DNA from 2 places in the Cetobacterium sp. 2G large genome. Region 1 is predicted to be linked to the other one. Evidence: riboswitches for the same ligand, from Rfam matches in the RefSeq annotation. Region 1 holds a riboswitch; the other holds the start of a gene.
What was found. A riboswitch is a leader RNA that binds a small molecule or an ion and turns the genes downstream of it on or off. The one in region 1 is predicted to bind lysine.
Positions count from the first base shown of each region.

Region 2: it holds a riboswitch for lysine, as region 1 does, so the genes downstream of both, H5J23_RS09745 (Na+/H+ antiporter NhaC family protein) here and H5J23_RS01515 (sodium:alanine symporter family protein) in region 1, are expected to answer to the same signal.

Region 1 covers NZ_JACHTH010000003.1:47,484-50,702, reverse strand. Annotated here, with positions in the region: gene H5J23_RS01525 (carbohydrate kinase family protein) at 1-296, shown strand, start outside; gene H5J23_RS01520 (ketose-bisphosphate aldolase) at 269-1,222, shown strand; lysine riboswitch at 1,295-1,466, shown strand; gene H5J23_RS01515 (sodium:alanine symporter family protein) at 1,573-3,051, shown strand; gene lysA (diaminopimelate decarboxylase) at 3,048-3,219, shown strand, end outside.
Region 2 covers NZ_JACHTH010000005.1:1,455,914-1,459,132, forward strand. Annotated here, with positions in the region: gene H5J23_RS09745 (Na+/H+ antiporter NhaC family protein) at 1-1,290, opposite strand, end outside; lysine riboswitch at 1,406-1,582, opposite strand; gene gpmI (2,3-bisphosphoglycerate-independent phosphoglycerate mutase) at 1,636-3,156, opposite strand; gene tpiA (triose-phosphate isomerase) at 3,178-3,219, opposite strand, start outside.

The sequences.
Region 1 (3,219 bases):
AAACTGTAGTTATAACTTTAGGAGAAAAAGGGTGTATATATAGAAAAAATGGAGAGTTATATAACTTCCCTGCCTTTAAAACAAAAGCTATTGATACAACAGGAGCTGGAGATATATTCCATGGTGCCTTTGTCTATAGTTTAGGAAAAGGGTATGACTTTACAGAGGCAATTAAGTTTTCATCAGTATGTGCATCACTATCTGTGGAGAAAATAGGTGGAAGAGAATCAATACCTGAATTAAAAGACGTATACGAGAGGATGGAAAAATGGCAAAGTACAGATTTCAAGATTTAGGATTAGTTAATACAAAAGAGATGTTTAGAAAGGCCAATGAAAAAGGGTATTCAATACCAGCTTTTAACTTCGCTAACTTAGAGCAATTAAAGGCGATACTGAATGCTTGTCATGAGGCTAATTCAGATGTTATTTTACAGATTTCAGAATCAGCAAGAAACTATATAGGTAAAGAAACTCTACCTCTTATGGTAAAGGGTGCTATTTTAGATTTAAGAGCTAAAGGTAGCAACATTGGAGTAGCTTTAAATTTAGATCATGGTAAGGACTATGATTTAATTAAGGATTGTTTAGATTATGGTTTTTCATCTGTTATGATAGATGCTTCTCACGAGGAGTTTTATAAGAATATTGAAAAGACTAGAGAGGTAGTTGATTTAGCGAAGGAGTACGACGCTTCAGTTGAGGGAGAGTTAGGAGTTCTATCTGGAATAGAGGATGAGATATCTTCTGATGAGAATAAGTTTACTAATCCTAAAGAGGTAGTTGAGTTTGTTCAAAAGACTGGTGTAGATTCACTAGCTATTGCCATTGGAACTGCTCATGGAGCACACAAATTTAAACCTGGGGAAGATCCAAAGTTAAGATTGGATATTCTTGAAAATATAAGAGAGGTTTTAGGAGAGTTCCCAATTGTTTTACATGGGTCATCTTCAGTTCCTGGAGAGTATATTGAAAAGTTTAGAGATAATGGTGGAATGATAAAAGATGCCATTGGAATCCCTGATTTAGAGTTAAAAAAGGCATCTAAATCTATAGTTACAAAGATAAATGTGGATACTGATGGAAGATTGGTATTTACAAGTACACTTTTAGAATACATGAAAAACAATCCTAAAGAGATGGACTTGAAAAAGTATTTAGGTGTACCTAAGAAGGCTATGGAAAGCTATTATTCTGAAAAGATAACGAGAGTATTTAAATAGAGAGATGTTGTAATTTTATAAAAAAAATTTGCTTTAAATTTTTTTGTGTGATATTATGTGTCTAATAAAAAATACAAAGGTAGAGGTTGCAGAGGACAAGAGTAAGTTGATGGAGCTAGACAAAGCTTTGAAGTCAGTTGAAAGGGGAATTTGCCGAAATAAAAATTCGTCAAAATTTTTATTGGGGATATAGAGAACATCTATATAACTGTCATTAGGTATCTAATGTTGTGCTATCCAAAGTTGTAAAACAATTTTCTTATATATCATATAGTGAAATTTTACAAAACTACCATAACTTTTTTGTGGTAGTTTTTTTTTATTAAAAAATGAAAAAAGGGGAAAATAATATGAGTTATTTAAGTAGGGTAAATGATGTTTTTAGTTTTTTAAATCCAATAACGGATGTTCTGTGGGAGTTTCCAAGAAACTTGGAGTTTTACAAAAATATCCCAATAATAGGTGAGTTTTCACTGGCTATTTTACTACTAATAGGGTGTGGACTATATTTCACACTGAAACTAAATTTTGTACAGATCAGATATTTTAAAAGAAGTGTGGATATTTTAAAGAGAAAAAATGAAACTAAAATTGGAATATCTCCAATGGCCTCTTTTCTACTAAGTAGTGCCACGAGAATTGGACCAGGAAACATAATGGGAGTAACAGGTGCTGTTTTAGCAGGAGGGCCTGGAGCACTATTTTGGATGTGGGTTAGTGCATTCTTTGGAATGGCAACATGTTTTGTAGAAGCTACTCTTTCTCAAATTTTTAAAGAAAAAAATGGAGATGATTATGTTGGAGGAATAGCTTACTATGGTAGAAGATTACTAAATAACAGTAAAGTTGTTGGTTTTATAATAGCTGTAGCATATATTTTTTATGCACTATTTACACTACCATCTCAAGTATTTCATATGTTTACAGCATTTGGATCAGTTGCTAGTCAAGTTACAGGAAGTGTTTATGCTAGAACAGATACTTTATATATTGTAATAGGTTTATTGATTATCTTAGTTACAACAATAATTATTTTTGGTGGAATTAGAAGAGTGGCACTAGCTACAGACTTTATAGTTCCAATAATGGCAGTGACATATTTTGTAATAGCACTGTTTTTAATAGGAATAAACTTAGACAAAGTTCCATACTTTTTTACAGCTGTATTTAGGGGAGCTTTTAGTCCTGAAGCTATCTTTGGAGGAGCTATGGGAATTGCACTGCAACAGGGTATAAAAAGAGGACTAATGTCTAATGAAGCTGGACAGGGAACTGTTACTATGGCAGCGGCGGCAGCAGATGCAAAGCACCCAGTTGAGCAAGGGTTTATTCAATCTTTTGGAGTTTTTGTAGATACCTTTGTAATTTGTACAATCTCTGGATTCTTAGTTATAATTGCTAATGTTTGGAATTTAGATGGGTTTGACTTTATGGCTTTAAGAAGTGATAAATTAGGTTACTTTATAACATCATTAAAGGTACTATCTCCAACAATGTTAGAGAAACCTATTCAGTTCTTAGTTGCTCTATGCTATGGAATGTTTGCTTTTTCAACTATCTTAGGAATGATAGCCTTTATAGAGGTTTCAGCAACAGAGATATCAAGAAACAAGGTTTTCCTAAATATTATGAAACTAATATCTTCACTAGTTTTCATACCTTTTGGAGTAGCATGTGTTTGGTCTGGAGCAGAGTTAGATAATATTTGGATAATAAGTGATTTAACAAATATCATGATGGTGTATATAAACGTACCTTTAATTATAATAGGGTTTAAATATAGTCAAATGGCCTTAAAGGACTATGAGGAAAAAGGGGGATTATTATGAAATTTTTAGGAACTATGAAAGATGTTAATGGAGTTTTAGAGATTGGTGGAGTTTTGGTAATGAAGCTACAGGAGGAGTATGGAACACCTCTTTACATATATGATTTAGAGCTTATGGAGAAAAAAATTACAGCTTTAAAAGAGGGATTTCATAGTGAGAAATTTAAAA
Region 2 (3,219 bases), on a different contig from region 1:
TGGATAAACAGCTTGAGCTATTCCTAAATAAAATCCTATATATACATGCCATGGAATTAGTTGTGATCCAAACACTCCTAGAGCATCACTAAATGTCGCATTTCTAAGTCTTAATGTTTCAATATCCTCTGGTGAACCTTCAACATTTTTCTCAACAATCTCTCTTATAATTGGTCCCATAGTAACTATCTGAGCCATCTCATCTGCTAAACCAGCATTTCCTAATATAGATAGTACTCCATTACAAAACATCAATTGTCTTACATTTTTTGAAACTGCAACCACTATATTTGATAACGGTCTAAACGCATCCATCAACTTCATTATTCCACCGAATGCTGCAACCCACATCATCATTACAATTACCCAAGATCCTGCACCCTCAAATCCAGAATATAGTAGATTTAAAAATGCACCTGTACTTTCAACTGTTCCTGCAAACATACCTAATATATATGCTGCAAATATTCCTATGAACAAACATAAAAGTGTTGTTAATCCTCTAAACGCTGCTATCAAAACAAGAATTAATGGTATTATCATATAAGTTGGTACACCTGTTTTTACTTGATTTAGTAACGTAACTGCAGACTCTCTTTTTTCAGCAAGTACTATCCAAACCTCTTCTGGTATTTGTCCAATAGCTGTTGCTGCATCTCCTGTAGTTGTAGGTAATCCCATTGCTACTCCAGCTACATAAAAAGCTACAATTCCTAATATTAAAACTAGTCCAGACCAATATCCTTGGTGTCTTATTCTCTTTATTACTTCAACTTTTTGAATTCCAGAACTTACAATTGTTGTATCTGATATAAGTCCTATGTTATCTCCAAAACATGCTCCACCAGCTATTGCTCCTACTGTTAAGGCAATATTCCCTCCAACGATATGGTTAAGCCATAAAAATATCGGTGCACAAGCAGCAAATGTTCCCCAGCTTGTTCCTGTTGCTATTGATAAAACTGATGTTACGATTATTCCTACAACTGCTACTGTTCTCCCTGTCAATCCCACATTTAAAGCTAAATTTATAATAGAAGCTCCAACCCCTGTTGACATGAACACTTCTGCCATAGCATATGCTACCATTAAAATAAAAAATGCAACCTGCATCTCTTTTGCATTATTTATAACTGCTTCAATTATATCATTTACTTTCTTCTTTTCAACAAATCCTGCAACTAATGCTGCATATACTGTTGCTATAGGTGCTGCTATTAAAGCATCATATCCCATAAACATTAACATTGCTAATATAGCAACTGGACTTAATTTTAATAGTTCTGTTATTCTGTTCATCCTAAAACCTCCAAGTTTAATTTTATATTTTAGTTTCACTGAAATTTTAGGTAAAAAAAACTACCGTATGGAAAATACGGTAGCTAATCTGCAAAATATATCACAAATTTTGGATAGCACAACACCAGATTCTATCTGATGACAGTCATATGAATATTTTTCACATGCCCAACAAAGATTTTTGACTTAATCTTCATTTCGGCGAACTTCCCTTTCTCTCAACTTCAGCGCTCTGTCCAGCTCTATTGAGTTACTCTTGTCATTCGCAACCTCTACCTAAAATATTAAATTTTCGAAACTTTAAATTATAGTATCATTATTTGTTTTCTCTGTCAATTATTTTTTTATTAAAGAAACTCCATTCATTTCAGCTGGTTTCTCAATATTTAATATTTCTAACATTGTTGGAGCCACGTCAGCTAACTTTCCATGGTTTAGTTGTCCTTTAAAATTATTAGAAACATATATAAATGGTACCTCATTTGTTGTATGCGCAGTAAATGCCTCATTTGTTACTGGGTCTACCATTTTTTCAGCATTTCCATGGTCAGCTGTTATTAATACTGTTCCATCTAATTCTAGAACTTTATTAACAATCTCTCCCACACCTTTATCAACAGCTTTTATTGCTTTTACAGCTGCGTCAAATACACCAGTGTGTCCAACCATATCAGGATTAGCAAAGTTCATTACAATAACATCAAACTTATCAGAATCTAATGCTTCTAAAACTTTCTTTGTTAATTCTGGAGCTGACATTTCTGGTTGTAAGTCATATGTTGCAACTTTTGGAGATGCAACTAATATTCTCTCTTCACCTTTGAATTCAGTTTCTTTTCCTCCGTTAAAGAAGAAAGTAACGTGTGCATACTTTTCAGTTTCAGCTGTTCTTAACTGAGTTAAGTTGTGATTTGATATAACTTCTCCTAAAGTGTTAGTTATGTCTTTATCTGTATAAATGATTTCTGCATCTATAGTTGAATCATACTGTCTCATGCAGTAGTATTTAGGCTCTAAATATTCTCTTTGGAATCCTTTAAAGTCTTTATCTGTTAAAGCTCTTGTTATTTGTCTAGCTCTATCTGGTCTGTAATTGAAATTAATTACAACATCACCTTTTTTGATTTCTCCAGATTTTGTTAATAAAACTGGCTTTATAAATTCATCTGTTATTTTTTCAGCATATGAATCTTCTATAATTTGTTCAGGAGTTTTTTCAGTTACTTCTACTTTTCCAACTATAGCATCATAAGCCTTTTCTGTTCTATCCCAGTTAGTATCTCTATCCATTGAAAAATATCTTCCAGAAATAGTTGCAATTTCTCCTACTCCTATCTCTTTTATTTTTTCTTCTAATTTTTTTATAAACTCTAATCCTGAAGTAGGAGCAGTATCTCTTCCATCCATAAATGCATGGATATATACTTTTGTTAATCCTGTTCTTTTTGCCATCTCTAATAATCCAAATAGGTGATTAATATGAGAGTGAACTCCTCCATCTGATAAAAGTCCCATGAAATGAATTGCTTTATCATTATTTTTAGCATAGTTAAATGCTTCTACAACTTTAGCTTTTTCAAAAAATTCTCCATCTCTAATCTCTTTTGTAATTTCTACTAGAGGTTGATAAATAACTCTTCCAGCACCTAAATTTAAGTGTCCTACCTCAGAGTTACCCATTTGTCCTTCTGGTAATCCTACAGCTTCTCCAGATGCTTTTATTAATGTATGTGGATAAGTATTAAATAATCTTTCAAAATTTTCTGGTTTTGCTTCTGCAATAGCATTTTTTTCTGTTGCATTTGGGTTGTATCCCCAACCATCAAGAACCATTAACATTAAAGGTTTTTTAGCCATTTTTTAGCCTCCTAATTTTTATTATCTTGCTCCTGCTTTTATAACTTGAATAAATGTTGGTGC